4 regions of the Streptomyces castrisilvae genome follow, and region 1 is predicted to be linked to each of the others. Evidence: riboswitches for the same ligand, from Rfam matches in the RefSeq annotation. Region 1 holds a riboswitch; each other region holds the start of a gene.

Region 1 (4,279 bases):
ACCTGGGGCCCCATCAACCCCATGAGAGAGCGCCAGCTGTTCTGGTGGAAGCGGGGCGCCTGGCCGCAGATCATGACTCTTCTGGGAGCGGACCGGCAAGGTGTGGAGGCATGCCGGCATCCGACGCTGCCGCAGCTCACTGTCACCGTTCAACCGCGAGGCGGCATGCGGGCGCAGGCGGGGAGTGAGGCCCTCAGTGCCGGGAGGACGCCTTGACGCGGCGGCTTCGGCGCTTCCTCTTGGCTGCCGAACGGGGCATGCGCGAATCAACGAAGATGACACTCTGTCAACTCTGTGACTTTCGCGTGATCTCTGCTGCATCGACTTGTGACTCACGTTCGAGTCCCGCTAGGTTCACCGTTCGACTCACCAGTCGCTTGTCAGTCACACGGAAGGCATCTCCCATGGGCTCCGCGAACGGCAGACACCGTCGCCCTCGTCAGGCACCCGCCATCGTCGTCGCCGCAGGCGTGACCGGCTCGGCCATCGCCATCCCGCTGCTCGGCGCGGCGGGCGCGCACGCGGCGGAGGCGTCGACCTGGGACCGGGTGGCCGAGTGCGAGAGCGGCGGCATGTGGAGTGCCGACCTCGGCAACGGCTCCTACGGCGGGTTGCAGTTCTCGCCGGAGCTCTGGAAGGCGTACGGCGGTGAGTCCTACGCCGAGCGCGCGGACCTCGCCAGCCGGTCGCAGCAGATCGCCGTGGCCGAGAAGGTCCTGGCCGCCAAGGGGCCGCAGGCGTGGCCCAGCTGTGCGGTCGTCTCCGGGCTCACGAAGGACTCGGGCCCGGCTGACACCGGCCCGGGGGCCACGCCCTCCGACAGCCCCTCCCGGAGCGCGGACGCGGGGCTGGACGCCGGTCTGGGCGCCGACCCGGCCGACGACGCGTCCTCGGGGGCGTCCCGCACGCCCTCGGCCTCGGCCTCGGGTGACGCGACCGGCGGGGCCACGGGTGACGCCGCGGACAAGAGCGCGGGCAAGAAGGACGGCAAGGCGGATGGCGGGCAGGACGGCAAGGGGGGCGCCGGGGCGTCCACCTCCCCGTCGGCCGACCCGTCCGGCGCGCCGTCCGCCGACCCCTCCGCCTCCGCCGACCCGTCCACCGCCCCCTCCACCGACCCGTCCGGCTCCTCGGACGGTGCGAGGGAGACGGGCGGCAAGCACCGGGGCACCCCGGCGCCCGACGACACGGCCGAGGCGGACAGCGGCCGCGACACGGGCCGGCACGCCTCGCGGGGTGACGGTGAGGCACGCGACACCGGAGCGCGGGAAGCTGACGGCACGTACACCGTCCGGCCCGGCGACAACCTGTGGGCGATCGCCGAGGCGCAGGAGCTGCCCGGCGGCTGGACCGGGCTGTACGAGGCGAACAAGGACGAGGTCGGCTCCGACCCGGACCTCATCCTGCCCGGCCAGAACCTTGACCTGGGGCTTGACGCCCAGTGACCACGGTCCGATGAACAGCTGAAGACACCCCGATTTTTGGGGGGTTTAAGAGGCCCATGTCCCACTTTTGACCAAGTGAGACATGGGTCTCTTTGCGTGAACTCACGCATCTTGTCCGGGAGGTCCCTCCGCATCCGTTCCGACCTGCGTAAATGAGGGTTCATCGGATGCTCATACGGGATGATTATCCGGTATGTCCATCTTTGAATATGAGGGTTACGTGTGATTACGGTCAGAACCGCTCGCACCGCGGGCCCCGTCGACCGTCACGCCGAATCCTGCCGTCGGTCGAAGGGAACAGACGCGTAAAGCGCCGTAGGCAGGAGCGGGGGACCCAGGTAAGCGCTGGGCCGGATCGTCGGGAGACGATCAGGACCGGCTAGGGGTGAAGTCGCGCCAGAGGCGCGGCCGGGCAACTCACTTGGCCCGAACCCGACAGCTCACCTCGCAGGCGTCGGTGAGGAGAAGTCTCGATGCTGCTCAACAGCAAGGGCAACAAGCACCGTCGCCCGTCCAAGCTCGTCCGGATCGCCTCGCTCGTCGGTGTCACCGGTGCCGCCGTCGCCGTGCCGCTGATGGGCGCGACCGGCGCCTCCGCCGCCTCCGTCGCCACGTGGGACGCCGTCGCCCAGTGCGAGTCCGGTGGCAACTGGTCCATCAACACCGGCAACGGCTACTACGGCGGCCTGCAGTTCTCCCAGTCCAGCTGGGCCGCCGCCGGCGGTACCCAGTACGCGCCCCGCGCCGACCTGGCCACCAAGGCCCAGCAGATCGCCACCGCCGAGAAGCTCCTCGCCATCCAGGGTCCGGGCGCCTGGTCCTGCGCCGGTGCCGGCAACCTGAGCAACGACGGCGTCGACCCGGGCGTCGACACCGGCTCCGGTGCCGCCAAGACCGAGACCGCTCCGAAGCAGGAGTCCGCGCCGGTCCAGAAGTCCGAGCCGAAGAAGACCGAGCGCACCGAGGCGCCCGCCACCAACCGCTCGGACCGCTCGGACACGCCGAAGAAGGCCGAGCGGAAGACCGTCACCACCCCGGCCGGCGGGAAGGTCGAGAAGGGCGACGGCGAGTACAAGGTCGTCGCCGGCGACTCCCTGAGCGAGATCGCCGCCGACCACGGGGTCGAGGGCGGCTGGGAGAAGCTGTTCGAGCTGAACAAGGACATCGTCGAGGACGCCGACCTGATCTACCCGGGTCAGCAGCTCCACCTGACGAAGTAGTCGCGGTCCCTCCTCGCTGACCGCTCAGGCCGCCCCGGCCCGGCGCGCACCTTCCCCCCGTGCGTGCCGGGCCGGGGCATGCCGCTTTTTGTGGTCCGGGCGGGGTGTGATCGTTCAACTGTTGTAGTTACTGGCCAGTAAATATCTGGCGCTATGTCCGGCTGTGCCCGCCCTTGGGTCCTTTTTCGTCCCAGGGTCCGGGCGCCCGGCCGACGCGGACGGCCGGGCCGGTTAGGCTCTTGTCGCAAGGCCGAAGAGACCAAGAGGCCCTGCACCATCAGCGTCATATCCCAGAAGGAGATGCCACGTGCCGTCCATCGACGTCGTCGTAGCCCGGGAAATCCTCGACTCCCGGGGCAACCCCACGGTCGAGGTCGAGGTTGGCCTCGACGACGGCAGCACGGGTCGTGCTGCTGTTCCGTCCGGCGCCTCCACCGGTGCGTTCGAGGCCATTGAGCTTCGCGACGGCGACCCCAACCGCTACCAGGGCAAGGGCGTCGAGAAGGCCGTCCTCGCCGTGATCGAGCAGATCGGCCCGGAGCTCGTCGGCTACGACGCCACCGAGCAGCGCCTCATCGACCAGGCGATGTTCGACCTGGACGCCACGGAGAACAAGGGCTCGCTCGGCGCCAACGCCATCCTCGGTGTCTCCCTCGCCGTCGCGCACGCCGCCTCCGAGGCCTCCGACCTGCCGCTGTTCCGCTACCTCGGTGGCCCGAACGCGCACCTGCTGCCCGTTCCGATGATGAACATCCTCAACGGTGGGTCGCACGCCGACTCCAACGTGGACATCCAGGAGTTCATGATCGCGCCGATCGGCGCCGAGTCCTTCTCCGAGGCCCTGCGCTGGGGCGCCGAGGTCTACCACACGCTGAAGAAGGTCCTGAAGACCAAGGGCCTGTCCACCGGCCTCGGCGACGAGGGCGGCTTCGCGCCGAACCTGGAGTCCAACCGCGCCGCCCTCGACCTCATCGTCGAGGCCATCAAGGAGGCCGGTTACACCCCGGGCAAGGACATCGGGCTCGCGCTCGACGTGGCCGCCTCGGAGTTCTACAAGGACGGCAAGTACGAGTTCGAGGGCAAGTCCCGCTCGGCCGCCGAGATGACCGAGTACTACGAGGAGCTCGTCTCCGCGTACCCGCTGGTCTCCATCGAGGACCCGCTGTACGAGGACGACTGGGCCGGCTGGAAGGTCATCACCGACAAGCTCGGCGCCAAGGTGCAGATCGTCGGCGACGACCTCTTCGTCACCAACCCGGAGCGCCTGGCCCGCGGCATCGAGGAGGGCTCCGCCAACGCCCTGCTCGTCAAGGTCAACCAGATCGGTTCGCTGACCGAGACCCTGGACGCCGTCGAGCTGGCCCAGCGCAACGGCTTCAAGTGCATGATGTCCCACCGCTCCGGCGAGACCGAGGACGTCACCATCGCCGACCTCGCGGTCGCCGTGAACTGCGGCCAGATCAAGACCGGCGCCCCGGCCCGTTCGGACCGCGTCGCCAAGTACAACCAGCTGCTGCGCATCGAGGAGATCCTCGACGACGCCGCGGTGTACGCGGGCCGCTCGGCGTTCCCGCGCTTCAAGGGCTGACACCTCCGCCCGGCCGCCGCGCCCGA
Region 2 (4,279 bases), 1.2 Mb from region 1:
TGGCAGAACCACAGCTCCGTACCGTCGTCCAGCTCCAGCACCGTGCGGTAGCCGTAGGCGCCGGACCAGCCGGCCGACTTGATGGTGCCGGTGTGGATGGCCTTGATCGGGGTACCGGTCGGCGCCGCGAAGTCGAGGCCCGTGTGGTAACCGGAGGACCACATCGAACCGGCTTCGCCGAACGTCGAGGTGATCGTGTACGAGGAGGTCGGGATGGCGTAGCTGGCGGCGAGCTTGGCCAGGCGCAGGGCCTCGGCCTTCTTCTTCGCCTCCTCCTCCGCCTTCTTCTTCTCGGCGGCTGCCTTGGCCTCGGCCTCGTCCTGCTGCTTCTTCGCCTCGGCGGCGGCCTTCTCCGCCGCGGCCTTCTCCTCGGCCGCCTTGGCCTCGGCGTCGGCGGCGCCCTGCTGCTGCTCGGCCTGCTGGAGGATGCGGGCGCGCAGCGCCTCACCGGCGTCCGTGGTGCCCTGCTCGGCCTCGGCGGTGGTGATGCCGGCGGTCGTCAGCGGGGCGGCGGCGGTCGCGGTGGCCGGGGTGTCGGCCTCGGCCTCACCGGAGAACAACGCGCCCACGCCGGGGAGGGACTTGGCGTCGGGGAGATTGTCCGCGATGGAATCGGGAAGAGAGATGGAGACCGGCGGTTTGCTCTGCGCAGTGGCCATGCCACCCGCGCCGACGGCCGCGATGACACCGACGCCGAGGACGGTGGAGCTACGGGCCAGACCATTGCGCTGCTTGGCGACGCGGTGCTTGCCTCGGACGGGGCGGACGGACTCCTCGGTGGGGTTCCATTCCTCCCAGGTCCGGTCGGAACCGGCGTCACCCGCGTCCGCGCGGAAGCCGGTGCCGAAGTCGGGCCCGGTGCCGAAGTCGGGGCCAGTGCCGAAGTCCGGGCCGGTGCCGTCGGCAAAGACGGTGCCGCCGGCAAAGCCGTTGCCCGGATCGGTCGCGTAGCCGCTTCCCTGCTCCGGGACGTACGCGGTGCCGGGGACCGGGGCGAAGCCGGGGCCGTACTCGGGCACGAACCTGGAAGGGGATTCGGGGGCAGGCTTGTTGGACGCCACGCGGGCGCACTCCTTTCCTTCCTTCTCGCCTACCGGGTTAGCTGACGGGTTCGGAGCAGGAAGGTCTCCTACGGGCTCCTCCGCCTCTTACGAAGACAGAGATGCCCGATTCACCCCATGTAGGTGGTTCCCCGGTTCCCTTGCGGAATTCGGCGCTCGCGCACGGTGCCGCCACTGACGGCGGCTGGGACAACCGCGCTGCGTTATCGAACGTTAATAGACAGGCGGGCCCGATTCCAAGCTGTTCCCGCTGATCGTTCACGTCCTTGGCCTGGACTTTACGGGACACAACCGGGTGGAAGCGGGCGAGTTGCTTGCCATCCGGGCATCGTCCAATTTCTGACGGTGTGTCAAATGTTATGCGGAGCGACGCCCTTCAGTCACGGAGGGTGGCATCCCGTTTGATGATCTTGACCGTCCTGCGCCGGTCGGGCTGCCCCTTCGCCGGCCGCAGGACCGCGAGCAGCGCCATGTCGTCGGTCGCCTTGCCCCCCGTATGCAGCCTCACGTCGTCGCTGAGCGCGGAGAGCAGCTCCTCGGGCTCGGGGAAGAGCCGTCCGCGCAGCCGCTCCACCGGGTCGTAGAAGACACCCTCGGCGTCACGGGCCTCGGACAGCCCGTCCGTGTAGAACAGGAGCGTCCCCCCGTCCGGCAGCTCCCACTCGTCCGCCCGGTCCGGCCGCACCACCAGACCCATGCCCAGCGGCAGCGCGGGCTCCGAAGGCGTCAGCGTCTCCACCGCCCCGTCCTGACTCAGCAGCAGCGGTTCGGGGTGGCCTCGGTTCACGATCCGCACCCGTTGCGCACCCGGCGGAATCTCCGCGACCACGGCGGTGACGAACTCCTCGAACGTGTCGAAGCCGCTGTCCCGGGTCGACTCCCGCTCCAGCGCGCGCTCCAGCCGCTGCGCCACCCCCTCCAGCGACTTCTCCTGCTCGGCCGCTTCCCGGAACGCCCCGATGACCACCGCCACCGCGGCCACCGCGTCCAGCCCCTTCCCGCGTACGTCCCCGAGCACCAGCCGCACGCCGTACGGGGTGTCGGTCGCCGAGAACAGGTCACCCCCGACGAACTCGTCCGCCTGCGCCGCCTCGTACCGCGCGGCCACGTGCAGCCCGCCGATCCGCTCGGCCGGCGTCGGCAGCACCGCCCGCATGGCGGTCTCCGCGATGACCCGGGCGGAGGCCAGCCGCTCGTTGCTCCGCTGGACGACCCGGTTGATCACGCACGCCTGGACGAAGACCGTGAAGACGGTGAGCAGTTCGATGAACGGGACCACACCCGGCAGCGCCCCCCTGTACAGCCGCATGGCCACCATGGCGACCATCGCGGCGGCCCCGATCCGGATGGTCGCGCCCAGGCCGAAGAAGGGTGCGGCGAGCAGCGGGGCGGCCGCGAACATCGGGACGGCGGTGAAGGCGGGCGGGGTGAAGAAGTCGAACACCACCCCCACGAGGATCATCGCGGCGGGCAGGGTCCGGACGAGCCGGCGGTTCGGCACGCCGCCGCGCCTCCGCCACCGTCGCTGCCACTTCCCCACCTGCGGTCTCCTGCCCGGCGCCACCACGGCCGCGGACGGTACCGCGCACCACTCCCCAGACTCACCGCATCCCGGCCGCACGGCGACTCCTCGTCGGCCGATGGGGCTAGCGATGGGGCTGAGGGCCCCCGGGAAACGCATCAGGCCCGGCACGCTTCATGCGTGCCGGGCCTGATCCTTCAGTAGCGGGGACAGGATTTGAACCTGCGACCTCTGGGTTATGAGCCCAGCGAGCTACCGAGCTGCTCCACCCCGCGTCGTTGAATGCAACTCTACGGCATGTTCACGGCCTTGATGACCACCGAGCGGCCCCACCCCGGCGGATGCGCGGACCTCCTCGCTCCACATCAACGAGCAATGGGGTGAATGTGGTGATATGACTGGTTTCAGATTCAGCCATTCGGCACGGCTCCGGGAGTGGACGATGGACGACTATCCGCTGCTCAACCTGTTCTGGACGATGCTCTGGTTCTTCCTCTGGATCATGTGGCTCTTCCTGCTCTTCCGGGTCATCATGGACGTCTTCCGCAGCCACGACCTCGGTGGCCTGGCCAAGGCCGGCTGGCTGATCCTGGTGCTGGTCCTGCCCTACCTGGGCGTTCTCATCTACGTGGTCGCCCGCGGCAGGTCCATGAGCAAGCGCGACGCCCGGGAGGCCAAGGAGCGCGAGGCCGCCTTCAAGGCGTACGTGAGAGAGGCGGCCGGCACGGACGGCCGGGACGGTCGGGACGGCACCCGCGGGGGCAGCCACGTCGAGGACCTGTCGAGGCTCTCCGACCTCAAGGACAAGGGCGCGCTCACCGAGGAGGAGTACCAGCGGGCGAAGTCGAGGATCCTGGTCTGACGCCGGGCCGCCGCACGGTGCGCACGGCCGACTCCCACTCGTCACGCCCGGGGCCGTCGGTCCCGGGCGTGAAGTCCGGGTGGTCCGCCAGCCAGACCGCCAGCCGGGCCCGCACCTCCTCGGTGCCGTAGGCCCGGTCGGCGGTCTCGACGAGATGGCGGACACGGGCGCGGGCCCGCATCACGACCGGGTCCTCCCAGGAACACGCGGACAGGGCGGCCTTCTCCCGGACACTTTCCCGGCCTCCCTCCCCGTCCGCCGCTCCCCGGACCCCGCCCGTCGGTGTGCGGTCCGGTTCCCGCCCGAGGTTCTTCAGCCGGGCCTCGTTGGCCCGGTCCGTCGCGACCTGGACGTCGAACCACGGGCGCAGCCGGCGCCCGGCCCAGCGGTGGTAGGCGTCCGCGAACGACGCCGGGTCGTCCGCCGCGGCGCCGGCGTTGCCGGCCACCCACTGGGCCGCCCACAGGGCCAGGGACACCCCCTGTCCCAGCGTCGGATTGGTGTGCGTCGTCGCGTCCCCGACGCCGACCAGGCCGGTGACCACCGGCCCTTCCGCGTCGGCCAACGCGGTCCAGCGGTTGTCGAGGCCGCCCATCGCGAGGACCCCGGACACCGGCTCCGGGCGCAGCGCCAGCCAGGCCGCGACGGCGGGGAACGTCCGGGCCGCCCGGTCGAACACCTCGGGGTCCATGAGCGCGCCGCGTGTGGGGTCGGCGGTGGACACGGTCAGGAGCACGGCGAATATCCCGTTGTCGGAGGGGAAGACCCCGCCGACCGCGAACGCCGCCACCGAACCCGCCTTGACCCGCCCCGGATCCCTCGGCCCGTCCGGCG
Region 3 (4,279 bases), 2.3 Mb from region 1:
GCAGACATCGTGGTGGTCTCCAGTGGGGGAGGGCTGCGAGCCGCTGTCAATGACGTGGTGCGTGCAGGTCAGGCCCGCAGGGTGGCGCCGCCGTCGACGTAGAGGTCGTGCAGGGTGATGTGGCGGGCGCGGTCGGACACGAGGAAGGCGACGGCCTCGGCGATGTCCGAGGGGTCGGCGATCCGGCCGAGCGGTATGCCCGTGCGGTAGCTCGCCAGGTCCCCGGCGATGACGCGCCGGGCCGCGGGCCCGTCGTCCCGCTCCTCGCCGGCCGGCCACATCCCGCGCTGCATGTCGGTGAGGGTGGAGCCCGGTGACACGGTGTTGCACCGCACGCCCAGGGGCGCCAGCTCAAGGCCGAGGCATTTGGTGAACATGACGGACGCGGCCTTCGACGCGGCGTAGGCCGCCATGGTCGTCCTGGGTATGCCCGCCGCGTTGGAGGCGACCGTGACGATGCTGCCCGCGCCGCGCCCTGCCATCCGGCGCGAGACGGCCCGCGAGACGTGGAACACCCCGTTGGTGTTGACGGCGAACGTCGCCGCCCAGTCCTCGTCCGTCAGCTCGCCGACCGGCGAACAGCGCAGTATCCCGGCGACGTTGACCGCGATGTCGAGTGCGCCGACGGTCTCCTCGGCATCGGCGACGAGGGCCTCCACGGCCGCCGCGTCCGTGACGTCGAGGACCCGCGCGACGACGCTCCCGCCGTGTTCGCGGGCGAGCGCGTCGATGCCTTCGCGGTCCACGTCGGTCGCCAGCACCCGGCAGCCGCGTTCGACGAGGACCCGCACGACCGCCTCGCCTATGCCGCGGCCCGCTCCCGTCACGAGGGCCAGCCGGCCGCTGAGTTCCTGGGCGGTGCTCACTTGACCATCGCCTTCCGGATGTCGTCGCGCACGGAGACGGCCGCCTGCGCGCCGCCGGGGCTCGTCCACCTGGTGCCGTCGATCACGGTCGCCTGGTGGACGCTCACCGCCGTTCCGGTCGCATCCGTCACCCGAGTCGTCGTCGCCTTGCCCGCGTGGGCGGACGCGTCCGGTTTGCCGGACGGCCCGCGGGTGCTCGGGGCGAGACCGCTGAAGCCGGCCGGCGAGACCGCCACGGCCGGGCGCAGGAGACGACGGGAGGAAGGGGTGGGATGCGGCGCCATGGCCTGGGATCTCCGTGTGTATGCGAGGGGCGAGTGGGTCCGGGCGGGCGTTCCGTAGCAACCGACAGGGGAGCGGTACAGAGCGATTGACGTCGTCTCAGGGCAGGGATGTGCCCCGGGAGCCGCCGAAATCCGCTCGGGACACTTAGGTTAGGCTAACCATATGTCGATCGTGCAAGGGGGACGGCCCAAATCAAGGACCCGCTCCAGTGAAATCCTGCTGAGGGAAGGGTGTTTCGTCCGCTGGGCGGCCATCGGGCTCGTACTCCCGCCGCCGCCCCTCGTTCCGCTCTCCCTCGTCATCGGCGCCAGCTCGGCCGGCGGCACCCGGCACCGCCTCACCGGCGAACCGGGCGCCCCGTCGTTGCGGACGTCGGTCGCGCCGTGCCCGCCGGACAGGCCGTCGCCGTCGTGGGCCCCAACGGATGCGGCAAGTCGACCCTGTTGCGCACCACCGCCCGGCTCCGCCGCCCCGCACCGGGCGCGGTGAACGCGTCGGCCGGCTCTCCGGCGGTCAGTGCCGGCGGTGCCGGCTCGCGAGGGTCCTCGCCCGGCGGACGCCGCTCACCCTGCTCGGCGAACCCACCGGCGCCCTCGGCCCCGGCCACGCCATGATGTCCCAATTGCCCACTTATGGATCAAAAGCCAAAAAGGGGCATTTCGGGGGTATTTAATGGTGCCTAAAGGTGTGAACACCGGGTAAATCGCCCCTTTCGGGCGCAGTGGCCAGCGTCACGTTTGTCATCCCTGACGCATGATCCGGTGTCGCGGTTCCCAGACGCGCCAAGAAAGTTGACTTCCGTCGGCGCCGCCGATGATGAGCATTTCCTTTGATTGATCTTGCAAAACAATTGTGATCACCAATTCCGGGCTTGTTCCGGCCGTCGTTTCTCGCTTACGGTCACCGACATCCAATCCGGATGGAACGCCGAATCCTGCCGCCATCCGGGAACCCGACCACTCACGTACGGCAGGAGCGGGGGACCCAGGTTTGCCGCCGGTCCGGTATCCGGAGCGGCTAGGGGTGAAGTCGCCATGTGCGGCCGGACATCTCCAGTCCGAACCCGACAGCTCACCTCGCAGGCGGCGGAGAGGAAATGCGCCATGCCCTTCCCGGGTAAGCACCGTCGTGCCAAGTCCACGTCCCTGACCCGCGGTTTCATCGCCGTGAGCGCGGGCGGAGCCGTTCTCGCGCTCCCCCTGATGACCGCCGGAACAGCTTCCGCGGCCCCCGCGAAGACCGCCGTCACCGAAAAGGCCGCCACCCCGACGTCCGTCGCGGGCAAGGAAATTGCTGTACGCAAGGCCACGCCCACCACCTATTCCGTGGTGTCCGGCGATTCCCTTTACAAGATCGCTCAGGGGCATTCCCTCAGCGGTGGCTGGGAGCGCCTGTACAAGGACAACCGGAACGTCGTCGGCAGCAACCCCGACCTCATTCACCCGGGTCTGAAGCTGACCATCGGTGCCACGTCGCAGGCCGCCGCACCCAAGGCCGCGACGAAGAGCGAATTCAAGGCGGAGACCGCCGAGAAGAAGGCCGACACCACCACGCGGACCGAGAGCGCCGACCGTGCCGACCGCTCGGAGCGCACGACGGTGCCCGTCGCCGAGAAGACCGCCGCGGCCACCGAGACGCAGACGGCCACCGCGTACACCGACGACCTCGACGGCTGGATCAAGGAATCCCTCGCCGTCATGGCCGAGAACGGCATCCCCGGCAGCTACGACGGGATCTACCGCAACATCATCCGCGAGTCCTCGGGCAACCCGTTCGCGATCAACAACTGGGACTCCAACGCTGTCGCCGGCACGCCCTCCAAGGGCCTGCTCCAGGTGATCCAGCCCACCTTCGACGCCTACCACGTGCCCGGCACCTCGATGGACATCTACGACCCGGTCGCCAACATCACGGCCGCGTGCAACTACGCCGCCGCCACCTACGGCTCGATGGACAACGTCTTCGGCGCCTACTGATCTCAGCGGCCCCGCGCTCGGGGCGGAGTCGTGAGCAGGGGTGGAAGGAAGCGACACGCTTCCTTCCACCCCTTTTCGCATGGCTGCCGGCGGGACCGCCCGCCCCGGGGTGCGGCAGCCGGGCAACGCGTGGATGCTGGGATGGTCAGCGTTCCAAGGAGGACAGTCATGAGCATGCTCGACAAGATCAAGGGCATGATCAAGGGGCATCCGGACCAGGCCCGCCAGGGAGTCGAGAAGGGCGGCGACTTCGTCGACAAGAGGACCGGTGGGAAGTACGGCAAGCAGGTCGATTCCGCCCAGAAGAAGCTCAATGACCAACTCGGTGACAGCCACCCGCGCAACGACGAGCGGTAGGCACCGGCACTCCTGAGCGGTGGACGCAGGATCAAGGCGTCCACCGCTCGGGCACGCCCCCGCATGCCCCGTGCCCCCGCCCGGACCGGACGCGTCCGACGTGCGCCGACCGGCACCCCGGGAGCATGCTGGCTGGGTGACCTGGTACGGCGCGGCCGGGCGGACGCCGCTCGGCCCGAGCGACGCCCCGTCCGGGAGACTGCGGGACGGCCGGGCACCGGACGATCTGTCGCTGGTGCTCGCCCAGTCCGTCGTGAACGCCGTCGGAGCCGTCGGCGGACAGGCCGGCGGTGTCTACCTGCGCTCCGGGACCCCCGGCCTGCTGCGGCTCGCCGTTCTGGCGGGACTGCCCGGCCCGCTCTTCCGCCCCTGGTGGCGGATGCACGTGAACCGGCCCTTCCCGGTCGCCGAGGCCTTCCGCTCGGGCAGCCCCGTCTACCTCTCGGACGCCGAGGACGCCATGCGGCGCTTCCCGCAGCTCATGGCCGGTCTGCCCTTCCCGTTCGGCTCCCTCTACGTACCCGTCCTCCGCGGCCGCGCACCCATCGGTGTCCTGGTCGTCCTGCGCGCGGCGACCGGGGACGAGCCGGTGCGGCCCGAGGACCTCCACCGGATCCAGGACATCGCCGATGAGCTGGGCGCCGCCCTGACCGGCCTGGCGGACGGCGGCACCTGCCTGGAGTGGGAGGAGGAGCCGCTGCCCGTCCAGCTGCCCGCCGAGAGCTCCCCGCCGGTACGGATCGGCCGCTTCGAGTGGAACCTCGACACCGGCGCCGTCAGGGCGGACGACGGCCT
Region 4 (4,279 bases), 4.1 Mb from region 1:
CCCGACTGGGTGCAGCACTTCCCCGGGCGGGAGCGGACGGAGTTCCGCAATCAGCTGGTCCTGAACCTGGCCCGCCCGGACGTGCGGGCGTATCTGTGGGAGCGGCTGGACGCGCTGCTGTCCACCACGCCGGTCGACTATGTGAAGTGGGACTTCAACCGCTGCTTCTCGGACGCGGGCTGGCCGGGCGCGGACTACCCGCAGCGGCTCTGGACCGAGCACGTGGACGGCCTGTACGCGCTGATCGACCGGCTGCGCGCCGCCCACCCCGCAGTCGCCTTCGAGTCCTGCTCGGGCGGGGGCGGCCGCGTCGACCTGGGCATCCTCTCCCGTACGGACCAGGTCTGGACGTCGGACAACACCGACCCGCTGGACCGCCTCGCCATCCAGGAGGGCTTCGGGCAGATCCATCCCGCCCGGGTGATGGCGGCCTGGGTCACGGACAGCCCGAACCTCCAGCTGAACGGCCGCTTCTCCTCGCTGCGCTTCCGGTTCGTGAGCGCCATGGCCGGGGTGCTGGGGATCGGCGGCGACCTCACCGAGTGGAGCGGGGCCGAGCTGGACGAGGCGCGCGGGTGGGTGGAGCTGTACAAGGAGATCCGCCCGGTCGTGCAGCTGGGGGAGCTGTACCGGCTGCGCGCGCCGGACAGCGGACTCGGCGCCGTGCAGTACGTGCGGGGCGCGGACACCGTCGTACTGATGTGGCTCCATGCCCAGCGGTACGGGGAGGAGCCGCCGGCCCTGCGGCTGCGCGGTCTCGATCCGGAGGCCACGTACACCTGCCTGGACACGGGGGCCGCGCACCACGGTTCGGTGCTGCTGCACCACGGCTTGCGCACCGGGCTGAGCGGGGACCTGGACGCGCGGGTGCTGCGGCTGCGGCGTGGGTGACGGCTACGGCATGTCCGTAATGTGGCGTTTTGCCGAACATGCCCCGGTTGCAAGGGAGATGATCACCCGCTCGTGAGCGGGATCATATCCGTGACGGTGTGTGGTGGCGGTGCGGTGGGGTAGTCCGTATGCCGCGCGGAAAGCCAAGATCCGTAATCCACGGAGTGTGACCGGAATTCCGCGCCGAATTTCCGGTGCCGAATCCCGGGCGGAACCCGTGGCTTGTTTCCGCCGTCCCGGCTCGCTTACGTTCCATGTCAATCCGGATGGAACGCCCAATCCTGCCGCCGTCCGGAATTCGCACCCACTCACCGTGTGGCAGGAGCGGGGGAACCAGGTAAGCCGCCGACCGGGAGAACCGGCCGGCTAGGGGTGAAGCCGCGCCAGCCGCGGCCGGGCATCTCCAGCCCGAACCCGACAGCTCACCTCGCAGGCGCCGGAGAGGAAACCCTTCATGCCCATTTCGGGTAAGCACCGTCGTCCCAAGTCCAGCACCATCGCCCGTGGTGTCGTCGCCGCGAGCGCCGGCGGAGCCGTCATCGCTCTTCCGCTGCTCGGCGCCACCGGTGCCAACGCCGCGGAGCAGGCCGCCCCGGCCACCTCGAAGTCGGCCGCCGCGCACAGCACCCCGGCCAAGTCCGCGAAGAGCGCCGGCACCACCACCTACTCCGTCGTCTCCGGCGACTACCTGTCGAAGATCGCGGCCGAGCACAAGCTCAAGGGCGGCTGGCACAAGCTGTACCAGGACAACCGCGACGTCGTCGGCGAGAACCCGAGCCTGATCTTCCCGGGCATGAAGCTGACGCTCGGCGCCAAGTCGGCCGCGACCGCCTCCACCACCCCGTCGAAGGCCCCCGCCCGGACGGAGGCGAAGGCCGCCCCGAAGACCGAGGCCAAGACGACCGGCACGAAGACCACCACGGCCTCCGAATCCTCCTCCGGCGCCTCCGCGTCCCAGGAGGCCCAGGCCCCGGCCGCCCAGGACAACGCCTCCGGTTACGTCCACCCGGTCCCCGGCAACCACACCACCGCCTACCGCGCCTCCGGCGCCAGCTGGTCCAGCGGCAGCCACACCGGCATCGACTTCCCCGTCGCCACCGGCACCAGCGTGAAGGCCATCACCTCCGGCACCGTCGTCACCGCCGGCTGGGGCGGCGCCTACGGCAACGAGGTCGTCATCAAGCACGCCGACGGCCACTACTCGCAGTACGGCCACATGTCCTCGCTCTCCGTCTCGGCGGGCCAGACCGTGACCGCGGGCCAGCAGATCGGCCTCTCCGGCTCCACCGGCAACGCCACCGGCCCGCACCTCCACTTCGAGGTCCGCACCGGCCCGGCGTACGGCTCGGACATCGACCCGATCGCCTACCTGGCGTCGCACGGGATCAACGTCTGATCCAGCAGGACCGGCCCGCTGAACCGGGCCGCGGCAGGACAGAGAGGGGCGGTGCGCGGCGGCGCACCGCCCCTCTGCTTATTCCCCCTTTACCGAAACCTGACCGGGTGGTTTATCTCACCACCCGTCAACCCCTTATTACGGTCGCGTAGGTCACATTAAGGGGTGCAGGATATGCGCTTGTGGCAGACGATTCGAGAAACATCCAACAGGGCGTCATCAACCGACAGGGCGCCATCGGGTCGTACGCGGCGATTGGCGACAGTTTCACCGAGGGAGTCGGCGACCCCGGCCCGGACGGAACGTTCGTCGGCTGGGCCGACCGGCTCGCGGTCCTTCTCGCGGACCGGCTCCCGGAACCCGGCACGGCAGCGGACGCCGAGGTCTCACCCGTTCCCGCGCACGGGGATTTCCGGTACGCCAATCTCGCCGTACGAGGACGCCTCCTCGACCAGATAGTCGAGGAGCAGGTGCCCCGCGCCAAGGAACTCGCCCCCGATCTGGTGAGCTTCTGCGCCGGCGGCAACGACATCATCCGGCCCGGCACCGACCCCGACGACGTGGCCGAACGCTTCGAGCGCGCGGTCGCCGACCTGACCGGCTCGGTCGGCACCGTCATGATCACCACCGGCTTCGACACCCGTGGCGTGCCCGTGCTGCGCCATCTGCGCGGCAAGATCGCCACCTACACCGCCCACGTACGGGCCATCGCCGACCGCTACGACTGCCCGGTGCTCGACCTGTGGTCGCTGCGCTCCGTGCAGGACCGGCGCGCCTGGGACGGCGACCGGCTGCATCTGTCGCCCGAGGGGCACACCCGGGTCGCGCTGCGCGCCGCCCAGGTCCTCGGACTCGACGTGCCGGCCGACCCGGACCAGGAATGGCCGCCGCAGCCCCCGCGCGGCACCCTGGAGGTCCGGCGCGACGACATCCACTGGGCGCGCGAATACCTCGTCCCGTGGATCGGACGACGGCTGCGCGGCGAGTCCTCCGGGGACCACGTCGAGCCGAAGCGGCCGGACCTGCTGCCGCTCTGACAGAACCGTCGCTGTCCTCAGCCGCCCGCCGCGGCGGCCGGGGACAGCGGCAGCGCGGCCGGTACGCGCTCCAGCACCCCGCCCGCGAAGACGTCGTACAGCGGCAGCGTCTCCAGATGCACATAGCCGATGTGGCAGTCGCAGACGGCGAGCGGGCAGGCCCTCGGCCCCAGCGCCCGGCGGTAGCTGCCGTCGTACAGATTGCCCAGCTCGGCCCGGACGAAGTGGCAGCGGCGCACCGTCCCGTTCCCGTCCACCGAGATCACCGACTCACCGGTCCGGCAGGGCAGCCCCGCCGAGCGGTGCGGATGACGGCTGTACGGGAACAGCGGGTCGATCGCCGTCCACCGGCCGGCCTCCTCGTCCGTGTAGGTGTGTCCCTCGGCGGCGTTCACCCAGAGATAGACCTCGTCCGCCAGGGCCGCGCGCAGCCGCCGCGCCTCACCGAGATGGGCCTCCAGCCCCACCACCCCGACGCTGTGGCGCACCCCGAGGTCCCGCAGCTCCGCGCACCGGGCGAGGAAACGCTCGTACGGTGTCTGCCCCGGGTGGTACGTGCACCACAGCGCGATCCGCTCACGGGCCGCCGCGGGCGCCTCGGCCAGCCACCGTGTCCGCCCGCCGAGGTTCGTCTGGATCGCGACCCGGCGCACCTGCGGCAGCCCGGCCAGCTCCACGATCGCCCGGCGGTACCAGGAGCGCACCAGCCCCTCGCCCCACGGCGTGAACAGCACCGAGATCCGGTCCCCGGTCTGCTCCGCCACCCACGCCGTGAACCGCTCCAGCGCCGCCCGGTCGGCCCGCAACTGCTCCCGGCTGTCGCGCCGCTTGGCGAACGGGCAGTACGGGCAGTCGTAGTCGCACGAGGCGAGCGGGCCCCGGTAGAGAATCGTCAGGTCCACGGATGACTCACTTCAGCTCGTACGCGGCCATCGCGGCCCGCACGGCGGGGGAG

What was found. A riboswitch is a leader RNA that binds a small molecule or an ion and turns the genes downstream of it on or off. The one in region 1 is predicted to bind cyclic di-AMP.
Region 2: it holds a riboswitch for cyclic di-AMP, as region 1 does, so the genes downstream of both, P8A18_RS18050 (M23 family metallopeptidase) here and P8A18_RS12710 (transglycosylase family protein) in region 1, are expected to answer to the same signal.
Region 3: it holds a riboswitch for cyclic di-AMP, as region 1 does, so the genes downstream of both, P8A18_RS02440 (transglycosylase SLT domain-containing protein) here and P8A18_RS12710 (transglycosylase family protein) in region 1, are expected to answer to the same signal.
Region 4: it holds a riboswitch for cyclic di-AMP, as region 1 does, so the genes downstream of both, P8A18_RS30580 (M23 family metallopeptidase) here and P8A18_RS12710 (transglycosylase family protein) in region 1, are expected to answer to the same signal.

Annotation. Positions count from the first base shown of each region.
Region 1 covers NZ_CP120997.1:2,982,761-2,987,039, reverse strand. Annotated here, with positions in the region: gene P8A18_RS12715 (transglycosylase family protein) at 405-1,445, shown strand; cyclic di-AMP (ydaO/yuaA leader) riboswitch at 1,747-1,914, shown strand; gene P8A18_RS12710 (transglycosylase family protein) at 1,919-2,665, shown strand; gene eno (phosphopyruvate hydratase) at 2,973-4,253, shown strand.
Region 2 covers NZ_CP120997.1:4,197,791-4,202,069, reverse strand. Annotated here, with positions in the region: gene P8A18_RS18050 (M23 family metallopeptidase) at 1-1,061, opposite strand, end outside; cyclic di-AMP (ydaO/yuaA leader) riboswitch at 1,073-1,226, opposite strand; gene P8A18_RS18045 (PP2C family protein-serine/threonine phosphatase) at 1,438-2,601, opposite strand; tRNA gene P8A18_RS18040 (tRNA-Met) at 2,785-2,858, opposite strand; gene P8A18_RS18035 (SHOCT domain-containing protein) at 3,026-3,445, shown strand; gene P8A18_RS18030 (NAD(P)/FAD-dependent oxidoreductase) at 3,399-4,279, opposite strand, start outside.
Region 3 covers NZ_CP120997.1:635,393-639,671, reverse strand. Annotated here, with positions in the region: gene P8A18_RS02465 (isochorismate synthase) at 1-8, opposite strand, end outside; gene P8A18_RS02460 (2,3-dihydro-2,3-dihydroxybenzoate dehydrogenase) at 69-866, opposite strand; gene P8A18_RS02455 (hypothetical protein) at 863-1,150, opposite strand; partial or broken gene P8A18_RS02450 (ATP-binding cassette domain-containing protein) at 1,502-1,764, shown strand; gene P8A18_RS02445 (hypothetical protein) at 1,892-2,095, opposite strand; cyclic di-AMP (ydaO/yuaA leader) riboswitch at 2,067-2,251, shown strand; gene P8A18_RS02440 (transglycosylase SLT domain-containing protein) at 2,255-3,127, shown strand; gene P8A18_RS02435 (antitoxin) at 3,296-3,484, shown strand; gene P8A18_RS02430 (SpoIIE family protein phosphatase) at 3,621-4,279, shown strand, end outside.
Region 4 covers NZ_CP120997.1:7,073,410-7,077,688, forward strand. Annotated here, with positions in the region: gene P8A18_RS30575 (alpha-galactosidase) at 1-891, shown strand, start outside; cyclic di-AMP (ydaO/yuaA leader) riboswitch at 1,183-1,342, shown strand; gene P8A18_RS30580 (M23 family metallopeptidase) at 1,346-2,287, shown strand; gene P8A18_RS30585 (SGNH/GDSL hydrolase family protein) at 2,470-3,324, shown strand; gene P8A18_RS30590 (STM4011 family radical SAM protein) at 3,342-4,226, opposite strand; gene P8A18_RS30595 (STM4012 family radical SAM protein) at 4,234-4,279, opposite strand, start outside.